Regions from separate parts of the Janibacter sp. LM genome, predicted to be linked through region 1. Evidence: riboswitches for the same ligand, from Rfam matches in the RefSeq annotation. Region 1 holds a riboswitch; each other region holds the start of a gene.
What was found. Region 1 has a riboswitch for S-adenosylmethionine ahead of ABC138_RS13595 (OsmC family protein). Riboswitches for the same ligand answer to the same signal wherever they lie in the genome.
Positions count from the first base shown of each region.

Region 1 (7,780 bases):
CCCGCAGGACCTCCCGCAGGAGGTCGGTCGGGAGCAGCTCACGCGGCCAGGCGACGAGGTTGATCGCCATGACCGGGTCGCCGCCCATCGCGTAGACGTCGGAGACGGCGTTGGCGGCGGCGATCCGGCCCCAGTCGTAGGGGTCGTCGACGACGGGCGTGAAGAAGTCCGCGGTCGAGAGCACCGCCCGGCCGCCCTCGATGCGCACGGCCGCCGCGTCGTCGCCGTCGTCGAGGCCGACGAGGACGTCCGCGCCGGGGGGCGCCGCGACGTGCAGCCCGGCGACGATCTGCTCGAGCTCTCCGGCGGGGATCTTGCAGGCGCATCCTCCGCCGCGGGCGAACTGGGTCAGTCGGACCGGCTCCATGGCCTCACCCTAGGACGCCGGTCCCACCGAGGGGCGGCAGGGGCTCAGCCGAGGACGACGAGCGCCGCGCCCGCCGCGAGGCCGGCGGCGGTGACGACACCCGCGGTGACCGCCGTGACCCGCCAGGTGAGAGCGCGGCCCACCATGACCAGAGAAGGGAGGCTCACGGCCGGCAGCGCGATGAGGACGAGCCCCAGCACCCACGGGCTGGCACCGACGGCGGCCAAGGCGAGGAGCACCGGGATCTCGCCACCGGTCGGGATGACGAGGAGGACCACGACGGCAGCGACGGCCACCAGGGCGAACCCCCCGCCGGTCACCCACGCCGCCTCGAAGCTGAAGACGTGCGCGGCCGCGCCCACGAGCGCGACGACGACGAGGTACTCCGGCACGAGGGTGAGCGTGAACCGCACGAGCGAGCGGACGAACCGCCCCAGCGAGGGCCCGTCCTCGTCCACGGTCTCCGGTGCGATGTCCGCGACGGCGGGGTCCACCCTTCGTCCCTGGGCGAGGCGGGCGGCGAGCGCCGCCGCCCCCAGGACCAGCCCGACCCCGACGACGAGCCGGGTCGCGGCCCACTCCCACGGCCCGACGAGCGCGAGGAAGACGAGGACGGCCGGGTTGAGGACCGGGTTGCCGAGCCAGTAGGCGACGACCGACGGGAGCGGCACCCCGCTGCGGCGCAGCGAGACCGCCACCGGCGAGGCGCAGCAGGTGCACATCATGCTCGGCAGCGAGGCAGCGCCCGCGATGGCCGCGCCGGAGGTGGAGCCGCGGCCGGCGAGGACCCGGCGCAGGTGCTCCCGGGGCAGGAGCGCGTCGATGGCCGCGGCGACGAGCAGGCCGACGAGCAGTGCCTTCCAGACGGCCAGGCTGTACGCGAGCGTGAAGTCCCAGGCTCCCTGCCACCACGTCGGCGCGTCACGCGCGACGTCGACGAGCGCACCCCCGTCCCACGCCCGGCTGCCGACGAGGCCGTCGATCTTCAGCGCGTAGGGCCACCACTTGGCCCAGACGAGACCGACGACGAAGACCAGGGCGGTGATCGCGACCCCGAGGACCCAGCGGTCGAGGTGTCGCGGCCGGCCGGGAGACGGTGCGGTGCTCACGTCGTCACCGTAGGAGAAGGACGCTCCGGTGTCTCGGGGGACGACCTGTCCTAGGGTGGGCGGCGGAGGCGTCTGGGTTCCTGGTGGTCCCCCCGGTCTTCAACACCGGTGAGGCCGAGCATCTCGGTCTGGCGGGTTCGATTCCCGTCCGCCTCCGCCACACGTCCGACCCGAAGGGAGCACGGTGACCGACCCCCGGCGGGCCATCCCGCGCACCGACACGCTGCTGGCCTCGGCGCCCTTCGTCGCCGCGGCGGAGCGACTCGGGCGGGATGTCGTCCGGGTCGCGATCACCGCCGCCCAGCAGCAGGCGCGCGACGGAAGCATCGGCCCCGACGAGGTCCCCGCCACCGCACTCGCCGGGCTCCCGACCCGGGCCAGCTCGCTCACCGCGGTCCTCAACGCGACCGGCGTCGTGGTGCACACCAACATCGGCCGGGCCCCCTTGTCCCCCAGCGCGATCGAGGCCGTCGTCGACGCCGCCGGCTACGTCGACGTCGAGATGGACCTGGCCACGGGAGCGAGGAGCCGACGCGGCGCCGGGGCACTCGCCACCCTGCTCGACGCCGTCCCCGACGCGACCGGCGCGCTGGTCGTCAACAACGGCGCGGCCGCGCTCGTGCTCGCCACGACCGCGCTCGCCGCCGGGCGCGAGGTCGTCGTCTCGCGCGGGGAGATGGTCGAGATCGGCGACGGGTTCCGCCTGCCCGACCTCATCGCCTCGACCGGCGCTCGGCTGCGCGAGGTCGGCACGACGAACCGGACGCACCTGAGGGACTACGCCGACGCGATCGGTCCGGGCACCGGGTGCGTGCTCAAGGTGCACCCGAGCAACTTCCGCGTCGACGGGTTCACGGCCGAGGTGGGCCTCGGTGAGCTCCGCGGGCTGCGTCGGCCCGACGGCTCCCCCGTGCCGGTCGTCGCCGACATCGGGTCCGGCCTGCTGCGGCCCGACCCGCTGCTGCCCGACGAGCCGGATGCCACGACGTGGCTGCGCGCGGGCGCCACGATCGTCACCGCCAGCGGCGACAAGCTCCTCGGCGGCCCGCAGGCGGGTCTCGTCCTCGGCGACGCGGACGTCGTCGAGCGGTTGCGCCGCCACCCGCTCCAGCGCGCCCTGCGCGTCGACAAGCTGACCCTCGCCGCGCTCGAGGCGACCCTGCGCGGATCGGTTCCACCGGTCACCGCCGCGCTGCACGTCACCGCCGACGAGCTGCGGCCGCGGGTCGAAGCCCTCGCCGCCGCCCTCGGCCGTGGGGTCGTGGCGGTCGAGGGCCGCGTCGGCGGCGGCGGGGCGCCCGGCGTGCCCCTGCCCGGCTGGGCCGTCGAGATCCCCGCGGACGCCGTCGAGCGCCTGCGCGTCGGCGAGCCGGTCGTGCTCGCCCGGGTCGAAGGGGGGCGCGGCCTGGTCGACCTGCGCTGCGTCCCGGCCGATCGGGACGGTGACGTCGAAGCGGCACTGCGGGCGGCGCTCGGCGACGACGGGCCCGACCCGGGGACGCCCACCCCATGAGGCGCGTGCTCGCCACCGCCGGGCACGTCGACCACGGCAAGTCGACGCTCGTGCGCGCGCTCACCGGGCGTGACCCCGACCGGCTGCGCGAGGAGCGCGAGCGCGGGCTGACCATCCAGCTCGGTTACGCCTGGACGACCCTGCCGAGCGGGGCCGAGGTCGCCTTCGTCGACGTGCCGGGGCACCAGCGGTTCCTCGGGACGATGCTGTCGGGGCTGGGGCCGGCGCCGGCGGTGGTCTTCGTCGTCGCCGCTGACCAGGGCTGGCAGGCGCAGAGCAGCGAGCACCTCGCCGCCGTGCAGGCGCTCGCCATCACCGACGGCCTGCTCGTCATCACCCGGTGCGACCTGGCCGACGACGAGCAGCGAGCCGACGTGCTCACCGAGTCGCGGCGACACCTGGCCGAGGCCGGGCTCGACCTCCCTGCCGTCGAGGTCTCGGCGGTCCGGGGCGACGGGATGGACTCCCTTCGCGCGGCGCTCGACGAGCTCGCTGCCCGGCTGCCGGAGCCGGACGCCCGGGCGCCGGTGCGGCTCTGGTCCGACCGCAGCTTCTCCGTCTCCGGCGCGGGGACGGTCGTCACGGGCACCCTCGGCGCGGGCACGGTCCACGTCGGCGACCGGCTGGTGCTGCTCGACCGCGGGTCCGCACGCGAGGTGACGGTGCGTGGCCTGCACAGCCAGGACGAGGCGCACGAAGCCGTCGGCCCGGTCTCCCGGGTCGCAGTCAACCTGCGCCGCGTGGACGAGGTCGGCCGCTCCGTCGCGCTGCTGACGCCCGACGCCTTCGCGCTCGCGTCGGTCGTCGACGTGTCCGCCACCGAGCTGCATTCCCCTAGGGCAATGCAGACGAACGGTCACGGGAGCGCGCATTCCCCTAGGGCAATGCAGATGGTCGAGCAGGGGACGCTGCACGTCGGGTCGGTCGACGTCGAGGTGCACGTGCGCCCGCTCGGGCCGGACCACGCCCGCCTCTCGGCCGCGACCGTCCTCCCGTGGCGCGTGGGCGACCGGGCGATCCTGCGCGACGCGGGGAGTCGTCGCCTGTGGGCCGTCCGAGTCGTGGACGTCGACCCCCTGCCGCTCACCCGCCGCGGTGCCCCAGGGCGAAGGGGGCAGGCCCTCGCCTCTGCAGGCGCGGACCCCGCCGACCTCGCCACCGCTCGGCTGCGCTCGCGCGCAGCCGAGCGGGCGGACGTGCTCGACCGGCTGGGTCTCCCCGCGCCAGCGGGTGCCGTGCGGCACGGTGACTGGTGGGTCGACGCGGGGGCCGTGAGCACGTGGCGCGACCGGCTCGGCGGGGCCGTCCGCCGGCACCACGCCGCCGACCCGCTCAGCGCCGGGCTGCCCGTCGCCGAGGCGGCCAGGTCGCTCGGCCTGCCCGAGCACCTCCCTGCGGTGCTCGGACAGGCCCTGGTACCGGGACTGGCCACCGACGCCGGCCTCGCCGTCGCCGACGGCCGCGTCCACGACCCGAAGGCTGGAGGCCTCGGAGCCGCGGAGGCCGGGATCGCGGCTCTCGAGGCACGGCTGGGGGCCACCCCCTTCGTGGCGGCGGAGCGGGGTGAGCTCGCCGAGCTCGGTCTCGGGACCGCGGAGCTCGCGGCCGCCGAGCGCCTCGGACGGGTCATGCGTCTGCCCGACGACGTCGTGCTGCTCCCCGACGCGCCGGCGCGGGCGATGCGGGTGCTCGCCGGGCTGGAGCAACCCTTCACCCTCAGCCTCGCGCGACAGGCGCTCGGGACCACCCGGCGCGTCGCCGTGCCCCTGCTCGAGCACCTCGACGCCCGCGGGTGGACCCGGCGGGTGGACGGGAGTCTGCGGCAGGTCGTGCGCTAGGCCGCGCTCAGGCAGCGACCTCGAGGCTCGTCGTCACCGGCACGCCGTGCGTGAGGTTGTCGAGGACGGGGCAGTGCTCGGCGACGGCCTGCTCGAGGCGGCGGTACTCCCCTTCGCTCTCCGGGCCGCTGACCGTGATGGCCAGCTCGATGCCCTGGAAGCCCGGACGCACCGACTCGTCCGTGCCGAGGAACCCGGCGAGGTCCAGGTCGCCGCGCAGGTCGACGTCGATCGTGTCGACCCGGAGGCCGAGCTTGTCGGCCCAGACCTGGTAGCTGATGACGGTGCACGAGGCGAGGGCGGCCAGCAGGTGCTCGACCGGGTTGGCGCCCTTGTCGGTGCCGCCGAGGGCCGGCGGCTCGTCGATCGTGTAGCTGAACTGGCGGCTCGTGATGGCGACCTCGGTCCCCGTGACGAGCGCGCCCCGGGTCGTGACCTCGAGCAGCGTGGTGGGTGCGGTGGTGGCAGTCATGGACGGCTCCGTGGATCAGGGGCTCTCGTGAACCCGCGCTTGGCGCGGCCGGTCGGCCGACGCCCAGGTCGTCACCCGGGGCACCCCACCGAGGGTGGAGGGTTGCCGCCCAGCAAGCCGGGGCTTCGCGCTGGGACTCATGACCTGGCCATAAGATGACACACAGCAATCCATAACGTCCAGTTATGTATCAGGAAGTGGGACCGCGCCTGAGGTCGACCGTGAAGAGCGGCAGGAAGAGCTGGGCCAGCGGCCCGATGGCGAGCGCGTAGAGGAAGGTGCCGACGCCGACCGTGCCGCCGAGCAGCCACCCGACGACGACCACCGTGACCTCGATCCCCGTGCGCACCAACCGGATCGAGTGGCCGGTGAGGCGCGCGATCCCCGTCATCAGGCCGTCGCGCGGACCGGGCCCGAACTGCGAGCCGATGTACATGCCGGTCGCGATGCCGTTGAGCACCACGCCCCCGACGAGGAGCACGATGCGCCAGCCGAGGTCGCCCGGCTCGTCGAGGTGCGCGAGGACGAGGTCGGCGGAGGGGCCGATGAGCAGAGCGTTGCCGATCGTGCCGACGCCGGGCTTCTGCCGCAACGGGATCCACCCGAGCAGCACGAGCAGCGAGACGCCGACGACGATCGTGCCGAAGCTCAGCGGGACGTGGCGCGAGACGCCGACGTGGAGCACGTCCCAGGGGATCTGGCCGAGCGTCGCGCGCAGCACCATCGCCATCGACGCGCCGTAGAGGAAGAGGCCCGCGAGGAGCAACGGCAGCCGGACCCCGAGGCGCCCGGCACGCAGCTGCTCGAGGGGGCCGATGTCGGCGAGCTGTCGCCCGCGGGGTGGCGCGTCGTCGGTCACCGGGTCAGCGTAGGGCTCGACGAGATCAGTCGCCCACGGTCTGCTTGCCGCGGGCGACGACCTTGCGGTCGGGCGCGTAGACGATCTGGGTGTCCTTGTCCTCGTAGTCGAACTGGTTGAGGAAGAAGCGCATGGCGTTGATCCGGCCGCGCTTCTTGTCGTTGGACCTGATGACCGTCCAGGGCGCGTGCTTGGTGTCGGTCCGCTCGAACATCGCCTCCTTGGCGGCGGTGTACGCCTCCCACTTGTCGAGGCTCTCGAGGTCCATCGGGGAGAGCTTCCACCGGCGCACCGGGTCGATCTGGCGGATGGCGAAGCGGGTGCGCTGCTCCTGCTGGGTCACGGAGAACCACAGCTTGGTGACGTGGACCCCGGCGTCGATGAGCATCCGCTCGATCTTCGGCGCCTGGTCCATGAAGCCCTCGTACTGCTCGTCGCTGCAGAAGCCCATGACCCGCTCGACGCCGGCGCGGTTGTACCAGGAGCGGTCGAAGAGGACGATCTCGCCGCTCGTCGGCAGGTGCCGCAGGTAGCGCTGGAAGTACCACTCGCCCTCCTCCCGCTCGCTCGGCCTGGTGAGCGCGACGACCCTGGCGCCCCGGGGGTTGAGGTGCTCCGTGAAGCGCTTGATCGTGCCGCCCTTGCCGGCGGCGTCACGGCCCTCGAAGAGGACGACGAACTTGCGGCCGGTGTCCTGCGCCCAGTACTGGAACTTCAGCAGCTCGATCTGGAGCAGGTACTTCTCGACGTCGTAGTCGTTGCGGGTCATGAGCTCGTCGTACGGGTAGTTCTCCCGCCACGTCTCGACGGCCAGGCCGTCGGGTCGGATGAGCATCGGGTCGTCACCCTGGTCGTCGCGGACGGTGTAGCCCTCGTCGATGAGCCGGTCGATGTACTCGCGGAGGTTCTGCTTCTGCATGGGACGTGGGTACCACGTGGACCTGTCGCGCGGGTGTCGGAGCGGGTGGCGGAGACTGGAGTCCATGGCCAGGAGGACGAAGGGGGGCGGCGCCACCCCCGCGACGCGGGCGCTGGCGGCGGCCGGGGTGGCGTACACGGAGCACCCCTACGAGCACGACCCGGCGGCGCCCTCGTACGGCGTGGAGGCCGCCGAGGTGCTCGGGGTCCCACCCGAGCGGGTCCTGAAGACCCTGCTCGCCCAGACCGACCTGCCCCGCGACCACGGACTCGTCGTGGGCATCGTCCCCGTCGCCGGGCAGCTGGATCTCAAGGCCCTGGCCGCGGCGGTCGGCGCGAAGCGGGCGAGCATGGCCGACCCGGCGCTCGCCGAGCGGACCACCGGCTACGTCGTGGGCGGGATCAGCCCGGTCGGTCAGAAGCGCGCCCTCGTCACGGTCCTCGACGCCTCTGCGCTCGGGCACGACACGGTCCTCATCAGCGGCGGGCGACGAGGGCTCGACCTGGAGCTGGCCCCCGCGGCCCTCGTGGAGGTGACGGGCGCGGTCGTCGCGGCGATCGGGCGGGCCTGATCACGGCCGGAGGCGGTCCACCTGGCTGACGCAGCCCACCGGCAGGTCGCCGCCGTAGACGTGCGGGAAGAGCTCGGTGTCGCTGCCGACCGGCGTGCCGGGGACGGCCGGCTCGAGCCGGACGGTGAGGCC
Region 1 covers NZ_JBDIVG010000026.1:451-8,230, reverse strand. The annotation lists gene selD (selenide, water dikinase SelD) at 1-367, opposite strand, end outside; gene ABC138_RS13615 (permease) at 412-1,476, opposite strand; tRNA gene ABC138_RS13610 (tRNA-Sec) at 1,541-1,636, shown strand; gene selA (L-seryl-tRNA(Sec) selenium transferase) at 1,661-2,989, shown strand; gene ABC138_RS13600 (SelB C-terminal domain-containing protein) at 2,986-4,827, shown strand; gene ABC138_RS13595 (OsmC family protein) at 4,835-5,299, opposite strand; SAM riboswitch class IV at 5,330-5,444, opposite strand; gene ABC138_RS13590 (hypothetical protein) at 5,490-6,158, opposite strand; gene ppk2 (polyphosphate kinase 2) at 6,184-7,077, opposite strand; gene ybaK (Cys-tRNA(Pro) deacylase) at 7,142-7,648, shown strand; gene ABC138_RS13575 (DUF952 domain-containing protein) at 7,649-7,780, opposite strand, start outside.

Region 2 (7,780 bases), on a different contig from region 1:
GCGCCCGCGGCATCCCCGCGCGCGTCGTCGTCGGCTTCCTCCCCGGCTCCTCCCCCGACGGCCGGCAGCGGGTCGTGCGCGCCAGCGACGCCCACGCGTGGCCGGAGCTGTACTTCGAGGGCGTGGGCTGGGTGCGGTTCGAGCCGACGCCCGGGGCGCGCGCGGCCTCCGTCCCCGGCTACACGATCCAGACCTCCGAGACAGGCGACTCGACGGACAGCGCGACGTCCAGCTCGTCGACGACGAGCAGCTCGTCCGCCGCGGCCCAGCCCGGCGAGGAGGCGACGTCCGTCGACCCCACGGCGGTCGCGGACGAGGGCACCCCCCGGTGGGTGTGGTGGCTGCTCGGTCTCGCCGGACTCGCGCTGCTGCTCGCGATCGTGCCGGTCACGGCGCGGCTCTCCCGACGTCGCGGGCGCTCGCGCGCCGAGGACGACGCCGCCCGGGTCGAGCGGGAGTGGCAGGAGCTGGTCAGCCAGCTCGACGACCTCGGCATCCGGGCACCCGTGGGGTCCACCCCGCGGCAGGCCGGTGCCTGGCTCGGCCACCGCATGGCCCTCGAGCCACACGTGCAGGACCAGCTGGACCTCGTCGTGAGGACCCTGGAGACCGCGCGCTACGCCCCGGCCGGCAGCCAGCTGCCCGATGTGTCCCACGAGGTCGACGCGGTCGTCGGACGGGTCCGCTCCAGCCGTCAGCGCTCGGCCCAGGTGCGCTCGCTGCTGTGGCCCCAGGACGGCGTCGACACCTGGCGCGCGCTCGGCCGCGCCCTCTCGCGGCGCCTGACCCGGCGCCGCTGAGGGGGGGCGGTCAGTCGAGGTAGTCGCGCAGGACCTGCGAGCGGCTCGGGTGACGCAGCTTGCTCATGGTCTTGGACTCGATCTGGCGGATGCGCTCACGCGTCACGCCGTAGACCTTGCCGATCTCGTCGAGCGTCTTGGGCTGGCCGTCGGTCAGGCCGAAGCGCATGGAGACGACGCCGGCCTCCCGCTCGCTGAGCGTGTCCAGGACCGAGTGCAGCTGCTCCTGCAGGAGCGTGAAGCTCACGGCGTCGGCCGGTACGACCGCCTCGGAGTCCTCGATGAGGTCACCGAACTCGGAGTCACCGTCCTCGCCGAGCGGGGTGTGCAGCGAGATGGGCTCGCGACCGTACTTCTGGACCTCGACGACCTTCTCCGGCGTCATGTCCAGCTCCTTGGCCAGCTCCTCCGGGGTGGGCTCACGGCCCAGGTCCTGGAGCATCTGGCGCTGCACACGGGCGAGCTTGTTGATGACCTCGACCATGTGCACCGGGATGCGGATGGTGCGGGCCTGGTCGGCCATGGCGCGCGTGATGGCCTGGCGGATCCACCACGTCGCGTACGTCGAGAACTTGTAGCCCTTGGTGTAGTCGAACTTCTCGACCGCACGGATCAGGCCGAGGTTGCCCTCCTGGATGAGGTCGAGGAAGAGCATGCCGCGACCGGTGTAGCGCTTGGCGAGCGAGACGACGAGTCGCAGGTTGGCCTCGAGCAGGTGGTTCTTGGCGTTCTTGCCGTCCTGAGCGATCCACCACAGCTCGCGCTTGAACTTCATGTCGATCTTCTCGCCCGAGGCGAGCTTCTCCTCCGCGAACAGGCCGGCCTCGATGCGCTTGGCGAGCTCGACCTCCTGCTCGGCGTTGAGGAGGGCGACCTTGCCGATCTGCTTGAGGTAGTCCTTGACCGGGTCTGCGGTGGCACCGGCCGTCACGACCTGCTGCGCGGGAGCGTCGTCCTCGTCGTCGTTGCTGATCGTGAAACCGGACTTCTCGTCCTGCTCGGTCTCGGGCTTGGCCTTCGCCTGCGCCGGGTCCTCGCCGATGACCTCGTCCTCGTCGGGATCCGGCTCCTCGGCCGTGGTCGTCGTCGGGTTGGCGGCCTTGTTGGCGGCGGTCTTCTTCGCAGCGGTCTTCTTGGCGGCGGCCTTCTTCACCGGGGCCGCCGCGGCGGCCGCAGCCGCCTTGGGGGCGGCGGTCTTGGTGGTCGCCTTCTTCGCCGCGGTCTTCTTCACGGGCGCCGCGGTCTTCTTCACTGGCGTAGCGGCCTTCTTGGTCACCGCCTGCTTCGCGGGGGCCTTCTTCGCCGTCGTCTTCTTGGCGGACGTGGACTGTGGCACCTGAACCTCGATTCCTTGGTCGTCGAGCGCCCGCAGGACGACCCGCCCCCGGCTGGGGCTGATCTGCGCGTCGCCGAAGGCGGCCTGCAGCTCGTCACTGGTGATGGATCCGGTCGTGTGGCCCTTGCGGACCAGCTCCTGGAGCGATGGGTGCGAGAACTCCTTGGGGAGGGAGCCCTGCGCCCCGTCGGACCGTGGGGACACAGCAGTCACCAACAACCTTTCGTCACGGAAGAATCCGCCGGGACCTCCAAGGGGTGGCGTTCGTCCCTCGGGCTCCGACTCGCCCGGTCGCTGCGCGCTGGGCTCGTCACCATTATAAAACGCGGTGCGCCGAAATGCCGCAGCGGGCGCCCCGAAGGACGCCCGCTGGGTCGGTTGGTGCCGTGCGTGGCGGCTCAGCGCGCCTTGACGGCGAGCACGTCGCACGGCGCGTCGAGCAGCACCCGCTGGGCGTTGGAGCCGAGGATCAGCTTGCCGACCGGCGTGCGCTTGCGCAGGCCGATGATGATCAGGCTGGCGTCGGTCTCCTCGGCGACGACGATGAGGTCCTCGGCCGGCTCCTTGCCACGGACGAGCCCGCGGACCTCACCCTCGACGCCGGCCTCCTCGAGACGGGTCCGGACCTGTTTGAGGTCCTGCTCGTTCTTGCGTGCGATGTCGCCGCTCATCCCCACGCCCCCCCGGTCGGAGTGGATGACGACGAGCGGCTCCTTGCGCAGGTGGCACTCCTCGAAGGCCCGCTCGAGAGCGGCCTCGCCCTCCTTGGTGGACACATACCCCACGACGATCGTCATCGATGCTCCTCAACAGATACTCGGTTCCTGAATGACCTGTGCCAGACGCTACACCGGCGGCGCGTGACGTGTCTCACTCACACGCGGCCGTGTCCCCGGCGAGCACGCGGCGGAGCAGCCCGGCGACCTGGTCGACCTCGGTGAGGAACCCGTCGTGGCCCACCCGGGAGGAGATCGTCGTCAGCTGCGCCCGTGGGTGCAGTCGCGCGAGCTCCTCCGAGAGGCGGGGCGGGTAGAGACGGTCGGAGTCCACCGGCGCGAGGACCAGGCGACCGGCGAAGGGGGCGAGCGCCGCCTCGACCCCGCCGCGCCCGCGACCCAGGTCGTGCGAGTTCATCGCCTCGGAGAGCACCGCGTACGAGTTGGCGTCGAAGCGACGCGCGAGCTTGCCGCCGTGGTGGTCGAGGTAGCTCTCCACGGCATAGCGCGGACGACCGCACTCCCCCGCCGGCTCGTCCTGCTCCCGGCGACCGAAGCGCTCGTGCAGCTCGATCTCGCTGCGGTAGGTCACGTGGGCGATGCGGCGGGCGATGCCGAGACCGACCTCAGGACCCTGCGGGTGGTCGTAGTAGTCGCCGTCGGCGAACCAGGGGTCGTTGCGGATCGCGAGGATCTGGGCCTGGCTCCAGCCGATCTGCTCCGCAGTCGCGTAGCCGCTCGTGGCCAGAGCGATGGCGGTACCGACCCGGTCGGGGTGACCAGCCGCCCACTCGAGGGTGCGCATGCCGCCCATGGAGCCGCCGATGACCGTGTGCCAGCGCCCGATGCCCAGCGCGTCGGCGAGCGCCGCCTCTGCCGCGACCTGGTCGCGGATCGTCAGCCGGGGGAAGCGCCCACCCCACGGCCGACCGTCCGCTGCGAGCGTCCCGGGACCGGTGCTGCCCTGGCAGCCGCCGAGGACGTTGATCGCGACGACGAAGTACTCGTCGCTGTCCAGGGGGGCGCCGGACCCGATCAGGCCCGGCCACCACCCGTCGGTCGGGTGTCCCGGACCGGCCTGGCCCACGACGTGGCTGTCGCCGGTGAGGGCGTGCTCGACGAGGACCGCGTTGTCCCGGGCCGGGTCGAGCTCGCCCCAGGTCTCGTAGGCGAGCACCACGTCAGGCAGGCGTTCGCCGGACTCGAGCGTGAGGTCCCCGATGCGCAGGAAGTGCCGGTCCCCCGGCTCGTCGCCGTCGCGCCACAGCGCGGTGTTGCTGGGGGGTGTGGTGGTGACGCTCATCGACGGTGCTCCCGGGGTCTCGCCTTGCCGCACCACTGCGATGCGGCCCGGTCATCACCCGGGGCACCCCGTCGCGAGGAGGGTTGCCGGCCAGCAAGCCGGGGCTTGACGCTGGCACTCATGACCTGGCGACAACTCTAACCACAGCGGCCCCACGGGATCGAGTCCGGTCCGTTGTCCGGACTAGGCCGCGGGGTGGCGCCCGGCGCGCGCGTCGGGCCCGAGGTCCCAGGGCCGCAGCCCGGCGGACAGCAGGTCGAGCATGAGACCGGCGAGCCGGTAGCCGGGCTCGATCTGCAGCGCGCGCTCGAGGCAGCTGCCGGCGATCGTGCCGTCCCCCATCCACCACGCGATGTGCGCCGTGCAGGTGAGCAGCGGGGGCGTGAGCTCCTCGGGCACGAGCCGCCCGAGCTCGGCGACGCGGGCGCGGACCGCGAGGACGTCCTCCTGGTGGCGACCGACGTCGACGGCAGCATCGGGCACGGACCCGGCGTCCGGGTCCACGAGGGCCCACGGGCAGCGCGCCAGCGCCGTGCGGGCGTGCTCGACGAGGGGGTCGCCGAAGGTGGCGAAGGGCACGGCTCCGGGGCAGAGCCCGCCGAGGAGCGCGTCACGCCAGTCGACGTCCTGCAGCGACGCGGAGAGGACGAGGAGCTCTGCGTCGCTGAGCTCGGCGACCGGGGTCGCGTCGGCGGAGGGGTCGAGCAGCCGCGCCCAGGTCCGGGCCACCTGCTGGTGCGCGAACTCCTCCTCGAGCGGGTTCACGGCGAGCGCGACCCGACGGGCCCTGGCCTCGTCGCGCTCCGGCAGCACGGCGTCGACCAGGTGCGCACGGCTCGGCAGCGGGCAGACCCCTGCCTCGACGAAGGTGGCGACGGCGGGCACGTCCTCGGGTCGGGGCAGCGGGATGCCGAGGCGACGCCTGGCCCGGGGCCCGCCTGCGGGGTAGCAGCGCCCGTCGCGGACCACGAAGTGCTCCTGCACCCGCAGCCCGGCCTCGCCGGCGGCGGCGGTCATCGCCGCGCGGAGGTGGCGGGACTCCCCTTCGTCCTCCTCGAAGGCCATGAGCAGGACTGCGGTGGCCCCCTCCCGCACCGCGATGGCGATGGCGTGCTCCGCGACGGCCCGGCAGGCCGCGGGCTCGGGCACGAGGTCGTGCCGCTGCAGCAGGCCGAGCCGGCGGCCGCGCATCACGGTCAGGCAGAGGGAGGGGCCCGGGTGGTACCCGAGCTGGTACGGGAGGATGACGGCGAGCTCGGCGGCGTCGCGAGGTCTGGCGATGTGGTCCATGCCGACGAATCTGGCGCTTGCAGAGGGCGCCGGCAGCGACCGGGCGGATCCTGTGGAAACCCGGACGTCAGGCAGGTGGTCTGCGGACGGTCAGTCGCGCACGACGTGCGAGCGGACCGTCGGGCCGGGCTCCCACTGCTGCTGCGGCGGGGTCCACTGCTGGCGCCCGGACGCGCCTGCGGCCACCGCCTGCTCCCAGGCGATGAAGTCCTCGGTCTCCCGCACCAGGGTCGTGGCGACCCAGCCGATGACCATGACGTCGTCGAGCAGGCCGAGGGCGAGGAGGAGGCCCTCCGGGACCACGTCGATCGGCGAGACGACGTAGCCGACACCGGCGAGCAGGAGCATCAGGCGGCTGGACGACAGACCGGTGTACTGCCCCGCGCGGACCGCGCGGATCATCCGGGGGACGGCGCGCAGGCGGGTCCAGAGGCTGGGCCCGCCTGGTCGCGCCGCGCTGCGGACGGCGGAGGCGAGGTGGGTGGCGTTGCGGACGCGGCTGGTCGTGGCCATGTCGGTCTCCTGACGCTCAGGCGTGCCCGGTCCGGGCGCGCTCCGCTGGATCCAACGTAGCGCGCCCGGTCCGGATTCCCTCAGGAGCTCGGCGTCACTCCCGTGCGCCGACCGACTCCCGGGGAGCGCCCTGGGTGAGCTGGCCGTCGGCACGCAGCTCCCAGAACTGCGCACCCTCGATCCCGAGCTCACGCGGGTCGAACTGCGGGTCGATGCCCCGGGCCTTCTGCGCGCGGTAGTCCTTGAGGGCCTTCAGGGCCGGGACCTGGAGCAGCAGGATGCCCAGGATGTTGAGCCAGGCCATCGTGCCGACACCGATGTCGCCGAGGCCCCACGCGGAGCCGGCCGTCGTCGTCGCCCCGTAGGCGGCAGAGACGAGGATCAACCCCTGCAGCGCCCGGATCATCCCGCGGCGCACGGTGGCGCTGCGGATCTTGCGGGTGAGGTAGGCGAGGTTGACCTCGGCCATGTAGTAGTACGCGACCATCGTCGTGAAGGCGAAGAAGACGAGCGCCAGGGCCACGAAGCTCGAGCCGATACCGGGCGCGAAGCTGTCCAGGCCCGCCTGCACGAAGCCCGGGCCGGGCTCGACGTCGGTCCCGATCGCTCCCTCGTAGAGCGTCGGTCCGGGGTAGCTCTCGCCCCTGAAGACCGAGTACATGTCGGTCGAGATGATGATGAAGGCCGTCGCGGTGCACACGAAGAGGGTGTCGATGTAGACGGCGAAGGCCTGGACGAAGCCCTGCTTCGCCGGGTGCGAGACCTCGGCGGCGGCGGCGTGGTGCGGGCCGGTGCCCTGGCCCGCCTCGTTGGAGTAGATGCCGCGCTGGACGCCCCACTTGACCGCCTGGCCGATGATCGCGCCGTAGACCGCGTGGCCGCCGAAGGCACCCGAGAAGATCTCGCTGAAGACGTGACCGATCTGGTCGGCGTTGACGAAGAAGACGACGAGGGCGAAGAGGATGTAGAGGATCGCCATCGGCGGCACGACGAAGGCGGCGAAGGTCGCGATGCGCTTGACGCCGCCGATGACGATGAAGGCCAGCGCGATGACGATGCCGATGGCCGTCACCCACGTCGGGACGCCCCACGCTGCATCGAGCGCCGAGGACATGCCGTTGGCCTGCACGCCGGGCAGGAAGAAGCTCATGGCGAAGACGGTGACGACGGCGAAGGTGACCGCGTAGACGAGCGAGAGCGTGCGCCACCGGTGGGCGTAGGCCTTCTCGAAGTAGTACGCCGGACCACCCCGGTACTCACCGGTGTCGGGGTCCTTCTCCTTGTAGATCTGGCCGAGGGTGCACTCGATGAAGGAGGTCGCCGCACCGAGGAAGGCGACCGTCCACATCCAGAAGACGGCACCCGGGCCGCCGAAGGCGATGGCGGTGGCGACGCCACCGATGTTGCCCATGCCGACGCGGTTGGCGAGGGACATCATCAGCGACTGGAAGGACGAGGTCCCGTCAACCGAGTCCTCTCCCTCCCGCAGCTGCTTGACCATGTCCGGGATCCCGAGGACCTGGACGAGGCGGGTGCGGATGGTGAAGTACAGGCCGGCCACGAGGCAGAGCCCGACGAGCGGGATCGACCAGATGAAGCCGTTGGCGCCGTCCACGAGTTCGGCGAAGGACATGGGGGCAACTCTCCGTTGAGCGGGTCAGGGGCCCGGCGGACGATACCGCCGGGCCCCCTGCGCGCGCACCTCGAGGTCGGTCAGCCGCGCGGCGGGAACTCCGTGCGCACGTGCTGGGCCAGCTGACGCATCAGCCACACGTCCATGCCGGCGCCGACGCCACCGCCGACGAGGGGGACCATCTTGCCG
Region 2 covers NZ_JBDIVG010000001.1:313,290-321,069, reverse strand. The annotation lists gene ABC138_RS01490 (DUF3488 and transglutaminase-like domain-containing protein) at 1-800, shown strand, start outside; gene ABC138_RS01485 (RNA polymerase sigma factor) at 811-2,340, opposite strand; gene ABC138_RS01480 (universal stress protein) at 2,535-2,933, opposite strand; gene ABC138_RS01475 (homoserine O-acetyltransferase) at 3,007-4,155, opposite strand; SAM riboswitch class IV at 4,171-4,281, opposite strand; gene ABC138_RS01470 (DUF4192 domain-containing protein) at 4,339-5,445, opposite strand; gene ABC138_RS01465 (DUF1232 domain-containing protein) at 5,536-5,958, opposite strand; gene ABC138_RS01460 (alanine/glycine:cation symporter family protein) at 6,053-7,591, opposite strand; gene ABC138_RS01455 (hypothetical protein) at 7,672-7,780, opposite strand, start outside.
Region 2: another riboswitch for S-adenosylmethionine. It lies ahead of ABC138_RS01475 (homoserine O-acetyltransferase); the one in region 1 lies ahead of ABC138_RS13595 (OsmC family protein).

Region 3 (7,780 bases), on a different contig from region 1:
GCACCATCCGCACCTCGTCGGGCGTGGCCCGCATGAGGATCGAGGTGATCATCGAGTTGACGAAGGAGCTCTTGCCGGAGCCGGTGGCGCCGGCGACGAGGAGGTGCGGCATCTTCGCGAGGTTGGCGATGACGTAGCCGCCCTCCACGTCCTTGCCGACGCCCATGACCATCGGGTGCTCGTTGTTGCGGGCGACGTCGGACCGCAGCACGTCGCCGAGGCAGACCATCTCCTTGTCGGCATTGGGGATCTCGATGCCGATGGCGGACTTGCCCGGGATGGGGCTGAGGATGCGCACGTCGGCCGAGGCGACCGCGTACGCGATGTTCTTCGACAGCGCGGTGACCCGCTCGACCTTCACGCCCGGGCCGAGCTCGACGACGTACCGGGTAACGGTCGGGCCGCGGTGGAACCCGGTGACCTGCGCGTCGATGCCGAACTCGTCGAGGACGCTCGTCAGGGACTCGACGACCTTGTCGTTGGCCGCCGAGCGCTCCTTGTGGGGTGCGCCGGGCTTGAGGTGCTGGCTGTCCGGGAGCGTGTAGGTGACGTCGCCGGCCAGGGCCAGCTGCTCGACCCGCTGCGGCAGCTGGGTCGTGGGCGGCGGCTCCAGGGCCGGCTTGTCCGCACTCCTGATCGGCGCGACGACCGGGTTCTTGGTCGGCCGCTTCTCCCCCGGACGGGGACCGTCGGTGGCCGCGGCATCCGCGGCCGGCTCGTCGACCGCGTCGACGGGCGCGGCGGCGCCCTTGCGCTTGCGTCCCTTCCCCGCGGGCTGGACCACCGCGGCCTGGTCGAAGGCGGTGTCGCCGTCGCGCTCGCCCAGGTTCTCGTCGTCGTCGAAGGTGCGCCGACGCCGGGCCCGCGCGACCGCGGCCTGGGGAGCGTCCCCCTTCGCCGCGACGTCGGCGCTGGTGACGTGCGAGGGGACCTCCCCGGTGAAGGCGGCCCGGACGTAGGCCAAGCGCTGCGGCACCTCGTGCAGGGGGGTGCCGGTGAGCAGGAGGAGGCTGAAGAGGCCGAGGAGGACCAGCAGGATGATGGCCGGCCACTCCGTGACCGCCGTGGTCAGGGGGTCCGCGGCGAGGAAGCCGACGATGCCGCCCGCGTCCCTCATGGGCCCGGCGCCGTCCGGCGGCTGCGGGATGTCCTTGGAGACGTGCGTCAGGCCGGAGACGGCGAAGAGCAGCCCCGCCGTGCCGAAGCCCAGGCGAGCGTCGGCCGCGGACTCGCCGGCCGAGCGCAGCAGGCGGACCCCGAGGAGCAGCAGGACGATCGGCAGCGCGTAGGCCACCCGGCCGAAGGTGCCCGCGAAGACCGCGTGCACGACGTCACCGAAGGCGCCCGACAGGCCCCACCACTCGCGGACCGCGACGACCAGGGCCAGCGCGAGGGCCAGGAAGCCCCACCCGTCGCGCCGGTGCTCGGGCTCGATCTCGCCGGCACTCGTGCCGATCCGGCGCACGCCGGCGCCGGTGGCGTGGGCGACGCCCACCCACGTCCTGTGGACCGCGGCCAGCGGCAGCGGGAGACCCCCGCCGGACGCGGCCTTCTTGCGCGGGGCGGCGGTCTTCTTCCCCTTCGCAGCGGACGTGCGACCCGACGGACGGGTGCTGCCCTTGGGGCGCGACGAGGCGCCCTTGGTGCTGCGCGAGGAGGTCGACGGACGAGTGGCCATGTTCCGCAGGTTAGGCGAAAGCCCCGCCCGACACACGCGTCACACGCGCAACAACGGCAACCTGTGGAGATCGGGGAGCGGCCCCGCCACCCGCCGAGTAGCGTCGCCGCCGTGGACGCACGCACCCTCATCGTCGCCCTCCTGGCGCTCGTCGGCGGCGTGGTCGGGTACCTCTGGCTGCGCACCGGGACGTACCGGCGGGAGGACGAAGGGGGTCCCCTCCCCCGACACCTGTGGGTCCTGCCGGTCGCCCCCTCCGTCGGGTGGGCGATCGCCCGCGGGCTCTCCGACCTGCCGTGGCCGGTGCTCGCGGCACCGCTCTCGCTGGCCCTCGCCGGCCTCGTCCTCGCCGCGGTGGACGCCGACGTCCACCGCCTGCCCAACGCGATCACCCTGCCCCTGGTCCCCGTGCAGGCCGTGCTGCTCACCTTCGCCTCCGCCGCGACCGGCGAGTGGGAGGCGTTGCAGCGGGCCGGGCTCGCGGCCCTGCTCGTCGGGGGCGGGACGCTCGCGCTCGCTTTCCTCCTCTTCGGCCGCTCGATCGGGATGGGCGACGCCAAGCTCATGGTCTCGATCGCGCCGACGCTCGCCTGGCTCGGCTGGACGCACCTCGTCGTGGGGGTCTGGGTGGGCTTCGTCATCGGTGGACTCGCCGCTCTCGCACTGCTGCTCGCGCGCCGGGCCGACCGGGGGACGCACCTCGCCTTCGGTCCCTACCTCGTCGCCGGAGCGGTCATCGCCGTCGCCCTCGGCTGACGTCCCAGGTGGCGAGATGCGCCTCGCCTCCTCTCGACACGGACCCACCGGTGTCCGATATGGTCATCCGCAAGGTCACGAGTACCAGCGACAAGCCCCGGCTAGCTGGTCGGCAACCCTCCTCCGCGGTGGGGTGCTCCGGGTGACGACCTGGCCGGCGACGCCATTGTCGCCCGGCAAGCGCGGACTCGTGGTCGACACCCGGGTCCCTGACGGACCAGGAGCATCCCCATGACCGTGTCCCACGTGCAGCAGACCTCGACCGACCTCCCCCGCCTCGTCTCCGAGGGCCTGACCTACCGCGACCGCGACGGCTCGACCGTCGAGTACGCGCACCTCGACCACGGGGCGACGACCCCGGCCTTCGAGGCCGTCGCGCAGGAGGTCGCCACCGCCGCGGTGACCTACTCGTCCGTTCACCGCGGTGCCGGCTTCGCCTCCCGGGTGACCAGCTCGCGCTACGAGCAGGCTCGCGAGAGCGTCGCCGACTTCGTCGGGGCGCGTGAGGACGACCAGGTCGTCTTCACCCGCAACACGACCGACTCCTTCAACCTGCTGGCCCGGGCGCTGCCGGCGGGCACGAAGGTCTTCGTCTTCGCCTCCGAGCACCACGCGGCCCTCCTCCCGTGGGGCGACGCGCTGCGGCTGCCCGTGCCGCACAGCCGCGACGAGGCCGTCGAGCTCCTCGAGCAGGCCCTGCGCAACCACCCCGCAGAGCACCGCCTCGTCGTCGCCACGGGCGCGTCCAACGTCACGGGCGAGCACTGGCCGATCGAGCGCCTGGCCGCGGTCGCCCGCGAGCACGACGCCCGCTTCGCCCTCGACGCCGCCCAGGTCGCGCCGCACCGTCGGGTCGACATCGCTGCCCTCGGGATCGACTGGGTCGCCTTCTCCGGCCACAAGATCTACGCCCCGTTCGGCGCCGGGGTGCTCGTCGGCCGCAGCGACTGGCTCGACGCCGCCGACCCCTACCTCGCCGGTGGCGGCGCCACCGCCCGCGTCGGTCTCGACACGACAGAGTGGACCTGCGGTCCGGCCCGGCACGAGGCCGGCTCCCCCAACGTCCTCGGCGCGATTGCCCTGGCGAGGGCCTGCGAGATCATCGCCGAGCGCGAGCGGGCGATCATCGACCACGAGCAGGCCCTGCGCATCCGACTGCTGAGCGGTCTGGCCGGGATCGAGGGTGTGCGCGTCCACACGCTCTTCGGCGGTGGAGAGGGCGCCCCCGTCGCGGCGATCACGGTCGACGGCCACGACAGCAGCGAGGTCGCGCGCATCCTCGGCGACGACCACGGCATCGGTGTGCGCGACGGCAAGTTCTGCGCGCACCTGCTCGTCGACGACCTGCTCTCCGAGCACGAGCAGGACACCGCGGTGCGGATCAGCGCGGGCCTCGGCACCACCCCGGCGCACATCGACCGGCTCCTCGGCGCCCTTCGCGCCCTCTGACCCTCCTCGGGTGAGGTCGAAGGGGGGACCCGGCAGTCCCCCTTCGCTCAGCAAGAGAAACCTCGCCTTCGCAAGAGTCTGAAACTCTTGCGAAGGCGAGGTTTATCGGGTCACCCGAGAATCCTGGGACGCGCGGGGCACCGTCTCCTAGGCCGCCACGACCACCGGGATGATCATCGGGCGGCGACGGATCTTGCCGCCGACCCAGCCACCGACGGCGCGGCGCACGACCTGCTGCAGCTGGTGGGTGTCGGTCGTGCCCTTCCTGGTCGCCTCGTCGAGCGCGGCGATGATCTTGGGCTTGACCTGGGTGAAGATCTCGTCGTCCTCGGCGAAGCCGCGGGCGGTGATCTCGGGGCCGGCGATGACCTTGCCGGTCGAGGAGTCGACGACGACCATGACCGAGATGAACCCCTCGTCGCGCAGGATGCGGCGGTCCTTGAGCAGCTCCTCGGTGGTGCCGCCGACGCTCGAGCCGTCGACGTAGACGTACCCACAGGGCACGGCGCCGGCGATGCGGGCGCGGCCGTCGACGAGGTCGATGACGACACCGTCCTCGGCGAGCACGACGTGGTCGGGGTCGACCCCGGTCTGGATCGCCAGCTCGGCGTTGGCCACGAGGTGGCGCCACTCGCCGTGGACCGGCATGACATTGCGCGGCTTGACGATGTTGTAGCAGTAGAGCAGCTCACCGGCGCTCGCGTGACCGGACACGTGCACCTTGGCGTTGCCCTTGTGCACGACGTCGGCACCCAGGCGCATGAGGCCGTTGATGACGCGGTACACGGCGTTCTCGTTGCCGGGGATGAGGCTCGAGGCGAGCAGCACGGTGTCCCCGTCGCCCACGTCGATGCGGTGGTCGCGGTTGGCCATGCGCGACAGGGCCGCCATCGGCTCGCCCTGGCTGCCCGTGCAGATCAGGACGACCTCGTTGTCCGGGTAGTTGTCGAGCTTCTTGACGTCGACGAGCACGCGGTCGGGCACGTGCAGGTACCCCAGGTCCGCAGCGATGCCCATGTTGCGCACCATCGAGCGACCGACCATGGCGACCTTGCGGCCGTTGCGCTCGGCGGCGTCGAGCACCTGCTGGACGCGGTGCACGTGGCTGGAGAAGCAGGCGACGATGATCCGGCGCTGCGCCTTGTGGAAGACGGTGTCGATCGCGGGACCGATCTCGCGCTCGGGCGTGGTGAAGCCCGGCACCTCGGCGTTGGTCGAGTCGGTCATGAAGAGGTCGACGCCCTCCTCACCGACGCGGGCGAAGGCCCGCAGGTCCGTGAGGCGACGGTCCAGCGGCAGCTGGTCCATCTTGAAGTCACCGGTGTGCAGGACCGTGCCGCCCCCGGTGCGCACGAAGACCGCGAGCGCGTCGGGGATCGAGTGGTTGACGGCGATGAACTCGCAGTCGAAGACGCCGAAGGACTCGCGCCCGCCCTCCTTGACCCCGAGGGTCCAGGGCTTGATCCGGTGCTCCTTGAGCTTGGCCTCGACGAGGGCCAGCGTGAGCGTCGAGCCGACGAGCGGGATGTCGGGCTTGTGCTTGAGCAGGTAGGGCACAGCGCCGATGTGGTCCTCGTGGCCGTGCGTGAGGACGATGGCCTGCACGTCGTCGAGCCGGTCGAGGATGTACTCGAAGTCCGGAAGGATCAGGTCGACGCCGGGCTGGTGGTCCTCGGGGAAGAGGACGCCGCAGTCGATGACGAGCAGCTGGCCCTCGTGCTCGATGACCGCCATGTTGCGTCCGACCTCACCGAGGCCGCCGAGCGGGATGATGCGCAGCGCGCCCGGGGCGAGGGCGGGCGGCAGCAGCAGGTCGGGGTGCGGGTGGCTCATGCTGCCCCGATCCCGGAGGCGGCCAGACCCTTGCGCAGGATGTCGAGGTGCTCGTCCGGCCCCTCGACGTAGGGCAGGCGCACGCTCGCGTGCTCGATGACGCCGAGCTCGACGAGGGCGGCCTTGGCCATGATCGCGCCCTGCGAGGTGGACATGATCGCGTTGGTCACGGGGATGAGGCGGTGGTGGATCGCGCGGGCGGCGGCGAGGTCACCGGCGTCGACGGCCTCGACCATCGCCCGGTACTCGCGCCCCGCGACGTGGCCGACGACGGAGACGACGCCGTGGGCGCCCTGGGCGAGGTGCGCGAGGTTGACCTCGTCGGCACCGGAGAACCACAGCAGGTCGGTCGTGGCCATGACCTCGGAGGAGGCCCAGAGGTCGCCCTTGGCGTCCTTGACGGCGAGGATCCGCTCGTGGTCGGCGAGCGCGATGAGCGTGTCCACTGCGAAGGGGGTCGCGGTGCGCCCCGGGATGTCGTACAGCATGATCGGCAGCTGCGCCGCGTCGGCGATCGCGCGGGTGTGGGCGAGCAGGCCCGCCTGCGTCGGCTTGTTGTAGTACGGCGAGACGACCAGCAGGGCGTCGGCGCCGGCGCGGGTCGCGGCCTGCGACATCTCGATGGCGTGCGCCGTGTTGTTGGAGCCGACCCCGGCGGTCACGGCCAACCGGTCACCGGCGGCCTCCTTGACGGTCTCGACCATCGCGATGCTCTCGGCGGAGCTGAGGGTCGGCGACTCGCCGGTCGTGCCGTTGACGACGACACCGTCGTGTCCGGTGGCGACGAGGTGCTCGACGAGGTCGGTGACACCCTTCGTGTCCACCGCGCCGTCTGGGGTCATCGGGGTCACCATCGCGGTGATCACCCGGCCGAAGGGGGAAGTCGTCATGCGTCTCAGGGTAGCCGTCGGTGGGGACGTCTATCGTGGCGCCATGCGCCAGTACCTCGACCTCCTCGAGCACGTCCGCGACCACGGGGTCGACAAGTCCGACCGCACCGGCACGGGGACCCGCAGCGTCTTCGGCCACCAGATGCGCTTCGACCTGGCCGCGGGCTTCCCGGTGCTCACGACCAAGAAGCTGCACCTGCGCTCGATCATCGGCGAGCTGCTGTGGTTCCTGCGGGGCGACACCAACGTGCACTGGCTGCAGGAGCGCGGCATCAGCATCTGGGACGAGTGGGCCGACGAGCAGGGCGACCTCGGTCCCGTCTACGGGCACCAGTGGCGCTCGTGGCCCGCACCCGACGGTTCGAGCATCGACCAGATCGCCGGGGTCATCGAGGGCCTGCGCACCAACCCCGACAGCCGGCGGCACATCGTGTCCGCGTGGAACGTCGCCGAGGTCGGGGACATGGCGCTGCCGCCCTGCCACACGATGTTCCAGTTCTACGTCACGCCGGCGAGCGAAGGGGGCAGGCCCACCTTGTCCTGCCAGCTCTACCAGCGCAGCGCCGACGTCTTCCTCGGTGTCCCGTTCAACATCGCCTCGTACGCGCTGCTGACGATGATGGTCGCCCAGCAGGTCGACATGGAGCCGGGTGAGCTCGTGCACACCCTCGGTGACGCGCACCTCTACCTCAACCACCTCGAGCAGGCCGACCTGCAGCTGACCCGCTCCCCCGGCCCGCTGCCGAGGATGGAGATCGCCCACCGCGACTCGATCGACGCCTACGAGATCGAGGATTTCACGCTCGTCGGCTACGAGGCCGCCCCGAGCATCAAGGCGCCGATCGCCGTATGAGCCGGCCCCGCCCCGTCCCCGAGGACCTGCGTGGCCGCGTGCCGCTCGTCGCCGCCTCGTACGCGGTGATGACCCGCGAGGGCGCCTCCGGCACCGAGGTGCTGCTGCAGCTGCGCCGGGGCACCGGCTTCATGGACGGCTGGTGGGCGTGCGGCGCCGCCGGCCACGTCGAGGACGTCGCACCGCCCAGCGAGGCGCTCGCCCGCGAGGTCGACGAGGAGCTCGGCGTGCGGGTCGTCACGGCGTCGCCGCTCACCACCGTGCAGCGCTCGACGCTGGCGGGACGTCTCGAGCAGCGCGCCGACTTCTTCTTCCACGTCA
Region 3 covers NZ_JBDIVG010000018.1:67,294-75,073, forward strand. The annotation lists gene ABC138_RS10920 (DNA translocase FtsK) at 1-1,678, opposite strand, end outside; gene ABC138_RS10925 (A24 family peptidase) at 1,790-2,434, shown strand; SAM riboswitch class IV at 2,508-2,623, shown strand; gene ABC138_RS10930 (aminotransferase class V-fold PLP-dependent enzyme) at 2,666-3,883, shown strand; gene ABC138_RS10935 (ribonuclease J) at 4,031-5,716, opposite strand; gene dapA (4-hydroxy-tetrahydrodipicolinate synthase) at 5,713-6,606, opposite strand; gene ABC138_RS10945 (thymidylate synthase) at 6,650-7,459, shown strand; gene ABC138_RS10950 (dihydrofolate reductase) at 7,456-7,780, shown strand, end outside.
Region 3: another riboswitch for S-adenosylmethionine. It lies ahead of ABC138_RS10930 (aminotransferase class V-fold PLP-dependent enzyme); the one in region 1 lies ahead of ABC138_RS13595 (OsmC family protein).